2 regions of the Pseudoalteromonas sp. PAB 2.2 genome follow, and region 2 is predicted to be linked to the other one. Evidence: predicted binding sites of a transcription regulator. Region 2 holds the regulator's gene; the other holds the start of a gene.
The links. The regulator LexA, encoded in region 2, represses DNA repair genes until DNA is damaged. The targets are predictions, from matches to a motif close to TACTGTATNNNNATACAGTA.
Positions count from the first base shown of each region.

Region 1 (7,971 bases), on a different contig from region 2:
CGTTCGGTTGGCAAGTCCGGTTAGTGTATCGAAATAAGCTAACTGCTCCATCTTACGTTGGCTTTCTTTTACAAACGAAATATCCTGCGCTGATGCAACATAACTGGTAATTTTTCCGCCATCTTCACGAATCGGCGAAATACTTAATGACACCCATACAGATTGGCGCTCATTGGCTTGTAACAGTGTATCGCCACGCCAATAATTTCGGCTTCTTAAATCAACATCTATGTCGTCAACCAAAATGGCCATTTCTTGCGATATGATGCTCATTAAAGGCGAGCCAATAAAGTAGCGCTCTTCAAACCCAGTCATCTCAACCATTTTCGGATTGACGTACTCAATTTCAAAATCTTGGTTGGTGATGACAACACCGGTTCCAGAGAATGCCACCGCTTTTGATAATCGGTTAGCCGCTTTTTCGGCAATTTCTTTTTCACTGATACGCTGATTTAATCCATCAATTAGCTTTCTGATTTCTATCGCCATATCTTTAAATGAGCCATTTAGGGTGCCAATCTCATCTTTATTTGCGTACGGAAACTCTGTTTGCAATTGCCCTTTGCCAAAGCTGACAACGGCATTAACTAACGAGTGGATACGGCGCAGAACAAGCTGGTAAAGCGCTTGATGTAACAACAGTGCGACTAAGATGGCATATAAAATAAACAGTCCAAAAAACTTAACTTTTAACTCTTCTAAGGCAGACAACGCCGAAGAACGCTTTTTATAAATACCAATGTACCAGTTAAGGCCTTCTACTTTACGAATATTGATAATGTGTGTTTCGCCGCCTTGCACAAATGAATTTGCAGATTCAGGTAATTTAGAACGAATAGTCTCTGAGACGAGCGTTTGTAAATCCGCATTAACAAAGTCTTTTGTCAGTAGTTTTTTACCTTCGCGGCCATATTCTTCTAATGTCGATTTATCTAAATCGGGATGCGCAAGTAACTGTCCTTTTGCATCAAACACAAATAAATGTTGCTCGCGATCACCAATTGGTAATTGAGCAAGTAAGGTTTCTAGCGCAATATCACTGCCTGTGACACCAAAAAATTCATTATTGTGGTAAACCGGAACCAATACACTCACCACCCATTTATGCCAAATGGTGTCGTAGTAAACTTTTGACCACACTGCTTCTCGGCTTGGGTTTAATGCTTCTTGTGCGTAGTTAAATGTTTCGCCTTTTGTAAAATCAAACTCAGCAGGTACATTGAGTGCCCAGTTTGGCGGCGCGATACGTATAAAGTTATCTTTACTGACTAAATAAAAATTAAAGAAATCTTGAATAAGTGTCGGTGACACTATTTTCCATAATGACTCGGAATCGTTAATCAGCCTTTTATAAAAAGCGGAATAGTTATCTTGAGGAATAAAAGCGGCGGAGAGTCCATCTGCAGACGTACTGCGTATGCTGCCATCAACAGCAAATTTAATATCGGCATTGTGATTACTTTGCAAGTGAGACTCGTTAAGTAATAACTGGCTAGTAACGACATTATTCGCTTGTTCAGCAATATTTGTTTTTGTTTTTATCAAGCCGTTAAATTGACGACTTAAGCGTTCACTCGAATGCTTTAAAAGTTCGTGTTCTTCAAAAACGAGCTGTTTTTCTTCTGATTTAAGCATTAATGCCGCTGCACAAATACCCGCAATTAAACAAATTGCAGAAATCAGCAGCGATAGCTTCATACTTAACGAATTCACACCAAAACGAGATGGCGGGCGTCGATACACCACAGGACTACCTTATTAATAATTGTTATTATTTATTATCCAAAAACAAATATACCAGATTCATTTTTAGATTTATAAATTTTTTATGAAGATTGATGAATTTTCATAACTAATCCATGTGTTTTGCAAATTCCTTCGATATGCTGTTGACTTTATAAACGACACTTCTTACATTAACTGGATGAAACACATTATTTCTCGCACTTATTTTTCGTTTTTTAGCTTCTTTAGATAGAGGAGGCTTAACTGTTTGCGAGATAAATTCACCGAATAGCTAAAGCCTCCCTCTTGGGAGGCTTTTTTGTTTGTGCACTGTTTTGGAATGAGGAAACCAACATGAGCAACGATGCATTAAATGCGTTACGACACGATATCAATGAAATAGATTCCGATTTATTAGTATTACTCGCAAAACGACGACGTATTAGTCACAGTGTTGTTGAATATAAAATTGCCAACAATAAACCCATTCGCGATGAAGCCCGCGAACAAGCATTGCTTGAAAAGCTAATAAGCTATGGAAAGTCGCTGGGGTTAGACGCCTACTACATCAATAATGTGTTCCAGACTATTTTGGAAGACTCCGTATTAAATCAACAGGCCATGTTACAAAAAAGTCTGAACCCAGATGCAATGAGCGAAACGCATCGTGTGGCATATTTAGGTGGTCAGGGCTCATACAGCCAATTAGCATGTCATAAATACTTTAGCCGCCGCCCGGGTAAAGTCATAGAAATAGGCTGCTCGAGCTTTGAGCAAATCACGGGGAAAGTTGAAAATGGCCAAGCCGACTTTGGCTTGTTGCCGATTGAAAACACAAGTTCGGGCAGTATCAATGAAGTCTTTGATTTATTACAACACGCCCAAGTTTCTATTGTAGGTGAAGTTACTCACAGTGTTGAGCATTGTTTACTTGCAATACCGGGCACTGAGCTTTCACACATCAATAAAATATATGCGCATCCACAACCTTTCGCACAGTGCAGTCGTTTTGTGCAAGGGCTCGGTGATATCCAACATGAAACCTGTGATTCGACATTTCACGCGCTACAATCCGCAGTTGAGAACCCGAATAGTGCGGCAATTGGCTCTGCTCAGGCGGGTAAAAATGTTGGCCTCGAGGTTGTTAAGTCTGGACTTGCAAACCAAAGTGAAAACCACAGCCGCTTTATTGTTGTTGCACGTAAACCATTGCAAGTCTCTAAACAAATCCCCACTAAAACAAGTTTGATTATGGCAACTAAACAGCAAGCAGGTTCGCTTGCAGATGCCTTGATGATATTTAAACACCATCAAATTAACCTTGTAAAACTAGAGTCTCGACCAGTGCCAGGAAATCCATGGGAAGAAGTGTTTTACGTTGATTTAGAAGCAAACCTAGATGATGCACATGTAAAACAAGCGCTAGAAGAGCTAAAAGAGCATACCCAATACACTCGCGTACTGGGTTGTTATCAAAGTGAATCTCTACAAGCTGTGAGTGTTTAACCTTCATTCATACACATTAAGTAAAGGAGCCGTTGGCTCCTTTACTATTTATCTGCGTTGTTTTTACGAATATTCATCGCAGGCACTTGCACCCTGTGCAGTCCCTAAGCATAATCTTGAAAACAATTAGAAATGAGATTTTTCATGAGTTGGTTAGCTGAGTTAGCAAACAAAAGAACCCCTTGGGTATTATTAGCCTTAACGGCACTCGCATTTGAAATAACAGCCCTGTTTTTTCAATATAGTATGGGTCTAGAACCCTGTATTATGTGCATATACCAACGCACAGCGATGCTTGGTCTCTTAGCCGCGAGTATCATTGGAGCAATAAACCCACACGCTGTAACCTGCCGATTAATCGCCTTTGCAACGTGGGGAGTCTCTGCCATTTGGGGCTACTTTATCGCAAAAGAGCACATTGCTATGCAAAACAACACAGATCCATTTGCATTTAGCTGTGCCATTGAGCCAAATTTCCCTAGTTTCATGCCCCTACATGAATGGATCCCGCACTTTTTCGCAGCAACAGGAGACTGTGGCAATATTGATTGGCAATTTGCGTCAATGAGTATGCCCGCATGGATGGAAGTCATCTTTGCCGCATATTCAATTGTTTTTGTCGGGGTTTTAGCAAGCCGCTTACTAGTCAAAAAGTCACTGTAATGATTTACTTTTTTAGCAGTCAAATTCCTGAATTAAAGACCTTTAAAGTAAGGCAGCGTCAGCAGATAATAGCAATTGCACTGAGCCACTTAAGCCCAATGCATAAAATCGTTTTATCTGTGTGCAAACTGGCATTTTTAGCGCCCTTGTTTCTAGGCCTTGCCTACTTTGAAGGTTGGATGCTTTTACCTTGGTTATTATTAGCGGGATTAAGCTACCCATTAATCACAACGCCGGTTGAAAATATGTTCGCTCAACCTCACCTGCGAAAAGCGATACAAGAGTTTAAACAGGGCGAATAGACGCCCTGTTTAAATTACTATTTAGTTAAAGCGAAATTTTTCCTTCTATTTTAGCGAACAATTTATCACCAATCCCCTTAACCTCTTTCAGTTGCTTAACTGATTTAAATGGGCCTTGATTCTTACGATGCTCAACAATGGCTTGAGCCTTCGATTTACCAATGCCAGGTAACTGAGAAAGTTGCTCTACAGTGGCTTTATTGATACTCACTTTTTGAATTTTTGTTTGCACTGACTCAGCTGGTTTTTCAGCGAGTGCCTGAGTCGCCGGCAGTAATGCAAGACTTGCTGCAAATAGTAAACTTGATAAAAACTTCATTGTTTCCTCCATGATGTCCTTACGTGGACTGTTAAATAGTCTCGTCACCGAACACTAATTCCATTACATTCGTCACTAATTTGGTGACAAACTAAATAAAGTCAATTTATGCCTTTTTGTCAAATTAATGTCATAAAAAATACACACACGCAGCTTGCAAATTCGGCCCCAAACGATTACTGTATATAAAAACAGTAATCAAAGTAGCGATTACACGCTGCAAATGCCACGCTTGAATGCAGGAGAAATCATGGCTGTTGTTGTTAAATATGTTGTAGAAAGAAACGGAGTCGAGCGCATGACGTTTACTACCAAAAAAGAAGCTGATGCGTACGATAAAATGCTCGACATCGCTGAGTCGTTAGAGCTCATGCTTGAGAAGGTAGATGTACCATTAAGTGAGCAACAAATTGAATCTCTAGCCCTTGAAATAGCAAAAGAAAAAGACCAATTTATGGCTGTACTAAAAGGCGCTAAAGAACTGCCTAGCAAACCGAAAAAAGCCAAATCAGCAGACACAGATAAAGTCGCTGATATAAAAGAAAAAGCAGCCAGTTAATATCCCTTACTTTAGCAGCGGATATTATTCATCAAAGTAACCGGTCACTCTTAAAGTAGAGTTAAAAAAATTAACACAAAAAAGGGCAACTTATGTTGCCCTTTTTAATTACATTCTAAAGAATGACACTTAGCGTCCTAAAGTGACGATTCAACTTCATCAAATAATTGTGTAATTTCTTGTTTTGGCTCTGATGTGTTCAAGCTAACGACCACAATGGCAATACTTGATAAGATAAAGCCCGGTACAATTTCATAAATAATGGCACTTAACTTTTCACCATCAATCGTAATCGGTGCATAAATCCAAAACAGCACTGTCGCAGCGCCCACAACCATTCCCGCTATTGCCCCTTGTAGGTTCATTCGTCTCCAATAAAGGCTAAGCAACACTAACGGTCCAAATGCCGCACCAAACCCTGCCCATGCATTGCTCACTAAATCTAATATAGAGTTATCACGGTCATAAGCTAAGTAGATAGCAAAAACGGCAACCAACATCACACTAACACGACCAATTAATACCAACTCTTTTTGAGACGCGTCGCGATTCAGGTAAATTTTATAAAAATCCTCAGTCAAAGAGCTCGAACACACTAATAACTGCGAAGAAATAGTACTCATAATCGCTGCTAAAATTGCGGCTAGGAGAAAACCTGCGATCAGTGGGTGGAAAATGAGTTCAGATAAAACTAAGAAAATTGTTTCTTTATCGTCGATTGGCATTTGGTTTTCAAGCATATAAGCCGCACCGAATAAACCAGTAAATACAGCACCAATTGCAGACAATGTCATCCAAGACATACCAATACGACGCATGGTAGGCATATCTTTAACAGAGCGCACTGACATAAAGCGGACAATAATATGTGGCTGACCAAAATAACCTAAGCCCCAAGCCATTGCCGAAATAATCGCAATTGTCGAGCCACCTGCAAACCAATCCATCATGTTAAGTGCATGAATTTCTGTTTCTTTGGGTGAGCTTAATAAGAGGTCATAGCGAGCATTAGCCAAGGTATCCATGAAAGGCTGATCAAGCATTGTAAAAGTCGCAATAGGCACAGCTAATAACGAAATAAACATAATACAGCCTTGCACAAAATCCGTTAAACTTACTGCAAGAAATCCACCAAACAAGGTATACACAACCACAACACCCGTGGTGATATAGAGCCCCATTTCGTAGCTCATATTAAATGAGTTTTCGAATAATTTACCACCGGCAACAACACCTGATGAGGTATAAAGAGTAAAGAAAACAATGATCACAATGGCAGAAATAACGCGAAGAATATTCTTATTATCATCGAATCGATTAGCGAAGTAGTCTGGGATAGTAATCGAGTCATTCGCCTTTTCGGTATACACACGTAATCGCGGCGCTACGAGGAAATAGTTTGCCCAAGCACCTAATACGAGCCCTATTGCAATCCAAACTTTACTTAAACCAAATAAATACATTGCACCTGGCAGACCCATTAACAGCCAACCACTCATGTCAGACGCACCTGCCGATAACGCAGCTACACTGGGTGATAAATTACGCCCACCTAGCATATAACCCGATACATCGTCAGTTGATTGCTTATAGGCATAAAGCCCTATTCCCAACATAACAATGAAGTACAATGCTAACGAAATTATCATTCCTGTTTCCAAATCAGCCTCCAAAAATTAATCAATGTAGGCTTCTAATCCAAATAATGACTCGCAAGTTACTTAGTTTTAAGACATTATTGGGATAAAAGCCGGTATCACACACGACTATATCATGCTTGTGCCCCACAACTCCAATTAAGCCGATGAGCTGTATAATTTACAATAACAACGGTTTGCTAACAATTTTTCTGATATTTAATTCAAGTTATAGAATTTAAGCACAATTTATCTTAGTCTTAAGGTCTTGAACAAGAGAATAAAATTACGTTTCCCGCATAAAATTTATTTAACTAATGCTATTTTAAGCTCAATGCAATATATTGCGGGAAGGAAATGAATTAACAGATGTGGACTTGCTTCAATTATGTATTTTTACGCTGCGCGCCAACCGATTTTAGATAAGGAAAAGAAACTCATAGGCTACGAGCTCCTCTTTCGGGATGGTGTAGATAATGTGTTTCCAGACATCGATGGCGATGAAGCAACTTCACGGCTTATTGAAGGGAGCCAGTTTAATTTCGGCTTAGAAGATTTAACCGACAATAAACCCGCTTTTATTAACTTTACTTTAGACACCTTACAAAAAGGCTATCCGCTGTTATTAGGTAAAGACCACGTTGTTGTCGAAATCCTTGAAACAATTCAACCGGGAAAACGCCTGCTTGCTTTAGTCAAAGATTTAAAAGAAAAAGGCTATACACTTGCCCTTGATGACTATATTCATCAACCTGTTTGGCGTCATTTTTATCCGTTTATCGATATTATTAAAATCGACTTTTTAAGCTCCGAGGCCGAGTCAATTAAAGAGGTAATTGAGGCAATAAAGCCTTTCCCTCATATAAAATTACTTGCTGAGAAAGTAGAAACCCACGAAAAATATCAACTTGCTCTCGACCTAGGGTTTAGTTATTTCCAAGGTTTCTTTTTTTCAAAACCTGAAATGGTACAAAGTAAAACGCTGCCTCCGTCAGAGATGGCACTTGCTGAGCTTTTATACGAAACATCGAGTGTTGATCTAAACCTTAAGAAAATCACTGAAGTCTTTGAGCGTGATGTTAATTTATCTTATAAATTATTACGTTACTCAAATTCAGCCGCGTTTAAACGCCGTGCAGAAATAAGCACTATTAAACAAGCACTTATTGTATTGGGAAGTGAAGAAATTAAACGCTTCTTATCGCTACTTTTTGCTGCACAAGTGGCTGCTGATAAGCCTGCAGAGCTTATTCGATTATC
Region 1 covers NZ_LYPI01000010.1:238,165-246,135, reverse strand. Annotated here, with positions in the region: gene BWD47_RS09575 (EAL domain-containing protein) at 1-1,746, opposite strand, end outside; gene BWD47_RS09570 (chorismate mutase) at 2,080-3,231, shown strand; gene dsbB (disulfide bond formation protein DsbB) at 3,376-3,894, shown strand; gene BWD47_RS09560 (DUF6170 family protein) at 3,894-4,196, shown strand; gene BWD47_RS09555 (helix-hairpin-helix domain-containing protein) at 4,222-4,515, opposite strand; gene BWD47_RS09550 (YebG family protein) at 4,766-5,074, shown strand; gene putP (sodium/proline symporter PutP) at 5,212-6,723, opposite strand; gene BWD47_RS09540 (EAL and HDOD domain-containing protein) at 7,100-7,971, shown strand, end outside.
Region 1: a site for LexA is predicted at 4,693-4,712, ahead of BWD47_RS09550 (YebG family protein). Genes of this name have one in related genera too.

Region 2 (7,971 bases):
ACACTGTTATTGTTATATATCGTGTTTAATCTGTTTCGGGCACTATTTGTGATGATGTCTACTAAGCAACACTCGCGACCGATGTCTCACTATTTAGGTCGACGAGTGTTTTTCTCTGCCATGGTACTGATCATCATTATTGCAGCATTAAAACTGGGCTTTATTCACACTAACCCATCGCCAATTCATAACGCTACAGCACGTACACAAATACAAATAAACACAACCACACCACGTCAACAAAGTGCCAGTACCAAGCCGCAGCTTGAAAGGCAAAATGCTTTTCACTGGTAAAGTGACCTTTAAAAATTCGCAGCAGTACCACAAATAAAATAATTGTCCCTAAGGTCACATGCATGCCGTGAAAGCCGGTCAGCAAAAAGAAGGTATTGCCATACACTCCCGCATCAAGGGTTAGACCCAAGTCTTGGTATGCATGCATATACTCATAAACTTGCAGAGCCAAAAACACCACACCAAGCAACACAGTGAGTGATAAGAACGTTTTGAGTGCCCCCCGCTTATTGTTTTCTATGGCAACATGCGCAAAGTGGATAGTGACCGATGAAGTTAATAGAATAAGGGTATTAATCAGCGGTAAGCCTTGCCAACCCATTGCTTGTGTTGTCTCTCCCGCAGGGGTTGTCAACAATGGCCATACGGCCTCAAATGAAGGCCAAAGTACCTCGTTGGTCATGGCATTATTCCCCGCACCACCTAACCAAGGTACCGAGATCATGCGGGCGTAAAATAATGCCCCAAAGAACGCCATAAAAAACATCACTTCAGAAAAAATAAACCAACTCATACCTTGTCTGAATGAGCGATCCATTTGTGCTGAATATAACCCTTTGTGCGACTCTTCAATCACGTTTTTAAACCAACTAAAAACCATATATATGAGGATCGCAATACCAAGATATAAGACGAACTGACCACTGTTTCCTTCGCCGTTTACTTGCATTACAGTGAGGCCTGCGCCTACTGCAATTAAAAACATTGCGACAGCCCCAACAATTGGCCAAGGACTCTCGGCTGGCACATAATATTTTTCGTAATTTTGATTCATTTTGTTTGCTCCTAATTAGCAATTAGCTTGGCGGCTTAATCGTTCTTGGCCACAACTTGCCCGCTAATATCAAACACGGTGTACGACAATGTTAGCTCTTCCACGTCATCGGGTAGTTCAGTATCAACATAAAACAGTAAAGTGAATTCCACTTCTTCTCCTGCTTTTAACGGCTGTTGATCAAAACAAAAACAAGCAATTTTATGTAGATATTTTGCTGCTTTACCGGGTGAAACACTTGGGATAGCTTGCATTACCTTGTCAGTATTACTGGTATTTTTAGCACTAAACTTAACTTCTCGCATGGCGCCTGGCTGCACAGCGACGCTGTACTGCTCAGACTCCACTTTGAATGGGGCGCCACTTTGCGCATGAGTTGTAAAACTCACATCAACCTGACGTTCAGTATTTACATGCTCACTGACTTTGGCTTGTTCAAGTGAGGGTTTACCATTGAGGCCCGTAACATCACAAAACACGTCATAAAGTGGCACCAATGCGAAGGCAAATGCAAACATAGCTAAACATGCTAACAACAGCTTTTTAAGCAAAGGTGCGTGATTCATTACTTAATCTCCGGTGGCGTCTCAAAGGTGTGATACGGTGCTGGTGAGTCAACTTCCCACTCCAATCCTTCAGCGCCATCCCATACTTTAGCGGGGGCTTTTTCGCCGCCTCTGGCACACTTAAAGACCACTAAAACAAACAGCAGTTGCGATAAACCAAACGCAAACCCACCGATACTGATGATGGCATTGAAATCAGCAAATTGAAGTGCGTAATCTGGAATACGGCGGGGCATACCTGCAAGCCCCACAAAGTGCATTGGGAAAAACAGCACGTTAACGCTAACAAGCGATAACCAAAAGTGCCATTTAGCCAAGGTCTCGTTATACATATTGCCCGTCCACTTCGGCAGCCAATAATAGGCCCCAGCCATAATGGAGAACACAGCACCTGTAACTAATACATAATGGAAGTGGGCAACCACAAAGTAGGTGTCATGATACTGAAAATCGGCCGGTGTAATAGCAAGCATAAGCCCCGAAAAACCACCCAACGTAAATAACACAATAAAGGCGATTGCAAACATCATGGGTATTTCAAAGCTAATAGAGCCTCGCCACATTGTTGCCACCCAGTTAAACACTTTTACCCCAGTTGGCACCGAAATCAGCATCGTCGCGTACATAAAGAACAATTCGCCAGCAACCGGCATACCTGTCGTAAACATGTGGTGTGCCCAAACAATAAAGCTTAAGAGTGCTATTGATGAGGTTGCATACACCATGGACGCATAGCCGAATAATTTTTTGCGCGAAAAGGTCGGCACAATCGTTGAGATAATACCGAACGCCGGTAAGATCATAATGTAGACTTCAGGGTGACCAAAGAACCAGAAAATATGCTGGAACATCACCGGATCTCCGCCACCAGCAGCATCAAAAAAACTGGTCGCAAAGTACTTATCGGTCAATACCATTGTCACGGCACCTGCCAGCACGGGCATAACAGCAATCAGTAAGAAAGCCGTGATCAGCCACGTCCATACAAATAGAGGCAGTTTCATCCATGTCATACCCGGCGCTCTAAGGTTTACAATTGTCACAATGACATTGATAGCGCCCATAATTGAGCTAATACCCATAATATGCACTGCAAACACAAACAGCGCGGTATTATCGTTACTGTAAGTCGTTGAAAGCGGTGCATAGAACGTCCAACCAAAAGCGGGACCACCACCGGGCATAAGCAGCGATGCCAATAAAATAAGGAAGGCAAAAGGTAAAATCCAAAAGCTCCAGTTGTTCATTCGTGGTAAGGCCATATCTGGCGCACCTATCATCATAGGTACCATCCAGTTTGCAAGCCCTGTAAAGGCGGGCATCACAGCCCCAAATACCATGATCAACCCATGTACTGTGGTCATTTGGTTAAAAAAGTGAGGATCAACCAATTGTAAACCTGGTTGGAATAATTCAGCACGGATCACCATAGCCATGGCGCCGCCAATTAAAAACATCGTCAATGAGAAGATCAGGTACAAACTACCGATGTCTTTATGGTTGGTTGTATATAACCAACGCTTGAAACCTTTCGCTGGATGATGGTGGTCGTGATGCGCATGCTCAGTGGCTTGCTCATTAATAACGTTACTCATTAGTTCGCCTCCGCTGCTGCATCAATTGCTGCTTGAATCTGACTCGGTTGAATGACATCACCGGTATTGTTACCCCACGCATTGCGTTTATAAGTGATGACTGCTGCAAGTTGTTTTATTGAAAGCTGTTTATCAAACGCTTGCATCGCTGTACCAGGCTTACCATGTAAAACAATATCAATATGATCGTTCACATCGCCCAACACGATTGGGCTGCCTTTTAAGGCTGGAAATACACCCGGCAATCCCATGCCAGTGGGCTGATGGCAGGCTGCGCAGCTGGCCATATAGACTTGCTCGCCTAAAACAACTAATTCATCTTTCGAAAGAGTTTGATCAAGTAATGCGGCATCTGCAGCAGCGGCTTGTTCTTTCGCTTGTTTTGCGTCTGCAAGCCAAGTCGCAAACTCATCTTCTGGCAATGCCTCAACAACCACCGGCATAAAACCATGGTCTTTACCACATAACTCTGCGCATTGACCTCGGTACATACCGGGCTCGTTAATGCGTGTCCATGCTTCATTAATAAAGCCGGGATTGGCATCTTTTTTCACGGCAAAATCAGGAACCCACCAAGAATGTATTACATCATCAGAGGTCATTAAAAAACGTACTTTTTTGTTGATTGGTAACACCAGAGGTTTGTCGACTTCGAGTAGGTAGTGCTCTGTTTTTTCGGCTTGATTATCTATTTGATCTTTCGGTGTCGCTAAAATCGAATAGAAAGCAATATCTTCTCCCATGTATTCATAGTGCCACTTCCACTGCGACCCTGTTACTTTGATTGTAATATCTGCTTTTGAAGCATCTTCCATGGCAATAAGCGTTTTGGTGGCAGGGATCGCCATAGCGATTAAGATCACAAATGGAATTGCAGTCCAAAGTATCTCGACCTTCGTGCTTTCATGGAATTGGGCAGGCTTTGCCCCTTTAGACTTACGATGATGTATCAAAGCCCAAAACATCACCGCAAATACGATGATGCCAATCACACAACAGATAATAAATATCGTCATATGTAATTCATAAACATTATTACTTATATCAGTGACACCTTTACGCATATTGAATTGGCTATTTGCCAAAGCAAGTTGCGGAAGTGCTACCAATATAAGCCACAAGGTGTAACGCAGTTTACCCATGTGACAGCTCCTTTTAATGCTATTGCAAGACGCAAAGCGAAAAGGCGTTACAGCTGGTGCCCATTCGTTTTTTTTATTGTTTAAATACCCAAACCAATCGATGGTTGATGTGTCATCTGCAAACAGCTTGGGTCTGTGTATCATCACGACGCAGTGAACGACACACTCATTGTTTAACCCCCTTACACATTTGTTGTGTGTCTTTTTCGTAAATAGGTGTTAATACAATGTACTTAACCAATTAGTTAAAAAATGAGCAATAAGCAAGTTTTTGTGGTAATAAATGTTTATTTTGGTGCAAAAATAACAACTATAATCAGCGCGTTAATTAATACTTAAGGCAAGTATAAAAACTTAAAAAGAAAGGAAAACTGCGCCGTATAAGGCTTTATGTAGAAAGTAAGGGTGAACAAATCTTAGGTAAACGGTCAAAAACAAACAACGCACCAAATTGAATCAATTTGGTGCGTTGTTTCAAAAAAGTTTAGCAAAGCAGATAAAGTAATTACTCTGCTTGTAACGATTAACGCGTAATATAAAAAGCTACATCCAATCAGCGTTGCGAATAACCCCAACCGCTAAGCCTTCAATATTAAATGACTCATGCTCTAAGTCCACTTCAATCGGGGCAAATTCTTCATTTTCAGCATGCAAAAATACTTTACGTCCTGCTTTTTCTAAGCGCTTTACAGTCACATCGTCATCGACACGTGCCACAACAACTTGGCCATTTTCTGCAACTTGCGTTTTGTGTACTGCCAGTAAGTCACCATCCATGATGCCAATGTCTTTCATACTCATGCCGTTAACTCGCAATAAGAAGTCTGCAGCGGGTTTAAACAATGCAGGGTCAACCTGACAATGGCTTTCTACATGCTCTTGCGCCAAAATAGGTTCACCCGCGGCAACACGCCCAATCAGTGGTAAGCCAAGCTGTTCTGGCTCGTCTTCTTCGACTAATTGAATGCCTCGGCTTGCTCCAGGCTTCATTTTAATCATGCCTTTTTTTGCCAGTGCTTTTAGATGCTCTTCAGCGGCATTGGCACTTTTAAATCCCAATGTTTGCGCTATTTCAGCACGCGTAGGTGGCATACCAGTGTCTTTAATAAATACTTTAATAAGTTCTAAAATTTGCGATTGGCGTTTTGTTAATGGGCGCATACAACTGGTTTTCCATACAGTACATTTAACTGTGAGTATATACAGTTATCTGAAAATCGCAAATTTAAATTCCCCTTCCTCTCATGATAAAAAACAAGCATTGAACGGTGGGGATAGATACCATATTGTATACCGATATTTCACTTAAGAAGTTAGTTTGCGAAGGAAACACAATGAGCATTTGGTATCAACCATTCACCCTCGAATTATGTAAAGAACTCGAACAGGGTATTACTGGGCAAGGCACATTAATGAAAACAATGGGCATTGAAATAACCGAAATCGGCGACGATTATTTAGTGGCCACTATGCCCGCTATTCCAGAGCATCATAACCCTATGGGGATGGTCCATGGTGGTGCTAATGTTGTTTTAGCAGAGACTGTAGCAAGTTATGCAGCCAATTTTGTGGTCGACTTCACCGCATATTATGCTGTTGGCCAAGAAATAAATGCCAATCACATTAAAGCCTCTCGAAAAGGCCTCTTAACAGCCACGGCAAAGCCACTGCACTTAGGTAAGCGAACATCTGTATGGGAAATTAAAATAACGAATGCGGCAGGTGAACTATGCTGCGTATCACGAATGACCGCAGCGGTAGTCAAGCGTTAGTGATTAACGCTCAACAGGATAAATAGTAATTTCGAGCCCTGCGCCAATCGCTGAAATACGTAATAAGGTGTCTGCGTGCAGGGCTTGATTAAAACATTTAGGTGAGTCACCCGACTCAAACCCAATATCGAAAGTACGCTTTGAGCAAGACAACCATTGCTTTAATGCATTGCGTGAGCACGACTCTATAAGTTCACATAATTGGTTGATAGCTTTATCTGGTGTGCCGATATCAGCCGCGGCTTCAATACGTGCTAATTGACGGTATTCATCTTGGTCGTAATGTAAAACCATGGCGTTTTTCTTTAAATCAGCTACCAGCGCACTCATATCGTGTTTTGATTCAAGTTCCAGATCTACATTTAAAAATTGAATTTCCGACATACTCTCGTTTTTACCCTCTATTGATATCTCTGAAACTTTAACTCAGTTTTGTACATAAACCAAATTTAGAATACAGTAAATGCTGCAAGAGCGTTGAGTCGCTCTGTCTATACCGCTGCCCAATAAAAAAATAATAAGAGGTAATCAATGAATAAGCGCGTATTTAAATATGCCCGTAAAGGGCATAAGTGGCTGGGTTACTTACTCGCCATACAACTCTTTTTTTGGTTATTAGGGGGCTTAGTAATGAGCTCAATACCCCTTCAAAAAGTACATGGTAAACATTTAGCCAATCGTAGCTTAGATAATCCATTTACCTTGCATGATTACCCCGCTTCTCTTGACCAAATAACCAAACAATTTCAGCAAATTGATAGCATTCAATACCGTCATTTTTTAACCACTCCCATCATCGAAGTGACGACTAATAAAGGCGTGTTTAACTTTGACGGTCAATCAGGTCGTGCTATGAGCACACCAACTAAAACTGAAATTATTGCCAATGCCAATGCACACTTACTCATCAAGGCGGATGTCGCGGGTGCGCAGTTACTAGAAAAAGGAGCGAGAGAAGTCGGTCACCGCTCCAATGTGTGGCAAGTGAGCTATAACGATTGGTTAAATACAACCGTTTATTTAGAAGGCGACTCCGGTAAAGTCATTACTGTTCGTAGCACTTTGTGGCGCATTTTTGACTTTTTCTGGATGCTGCATATCATGGATTATGATGAACGAGAAAATTTCAACAACCCATTACTAATTAGCTTTGCCGCAAGTAGCGTATTATTTTGTATTACGGGCATTATTTTATTACTACAAAATGTCCGTATCAGACGCCGTAAACCGATTACACGTGCTGATCAATCAAAATAGGGTTACCATCAGGGTCGGTGACAATAAAACTGGCATCACCGACCTTTTGTACCGCCAGCCCCTGTTGTTTAAAGTGCGCCTCTAGTTCATCATAAGCACTAAACTCACTTAAAGGTCTCGCACTTTGGTCCCAGCCGGGGTTAAAAGTCAGCATGGTTTTATCAAACATCCCCTGAAACAAACCAATTAAATGTTCACCGTTTTTCATAATCAACCAATTATGCTCTATCTCACCCGCAAACTGAGTAAACCCCAACTTCTCGTAAAATAGCTTTGAAGCATGGATATCTTGTACATTTAAACTCACAGAAAACGCACCCAACCGCATTGTTCAACTCCCATAGACTGTATTTATTAATGACTATAGTTTACTTTTGGCGCGTGCTCTTTTTCTTTTCAGCTCTGCGTTTTACAATAGTGTTTCCAGTAGTTCACTTATGTGATGGATATGCGTTTACTTTTATCAGCAACTTTATGCCTGTTGTTATGCTTTACGGCGTCTGCAGAACAATTTTCAAACTTTTCTAGCGCCAAAAAATACCTTATTAAAACCTTACCCGAAAATGCTAA
Region 2 covers NZ_LYPI01000018.1:76,651-84,621, forward strand. Annotated here, with positions in the region: gene BWD47_RS16125 (DUF2909 domain-containing protein) at 1-294, shown strand, start outside; gene BWD47_RS16130 (cytochrome c oxidase subunit 3) at 194-1,069, opposite strand; gene BWD47_RS16135 (cytochrome c oxidase assembly protein) at 1,105-1,635, opposite strand; gene ctaD (cytochrome c oxidase subunit I) at 1,635-3,230, opposite strand; gene coxB (cytochrome c oxidase subunit II) at 3,230-4,372, opposite strand; gene lexA (transcriptional repressor LexA) at 4,916-5,533, opposite strand; gene BWD47_RS16155 (PaaI family thioesterase) at 5,707-6,144, shown strand; gene BWD47_RS16160 (hypothetical protein) at 6,148-6,528, opposite strand; gene BWD47_RS16165 (hypothetical protein) at 6,676-7,401, shown strand; gene BWD47_RS16170 (VOC family protein) at 7,376-7,729, opposite strand; gene BWD47_RS16175 (endonuclease) at 7,844-7,971, shown strand, end outside.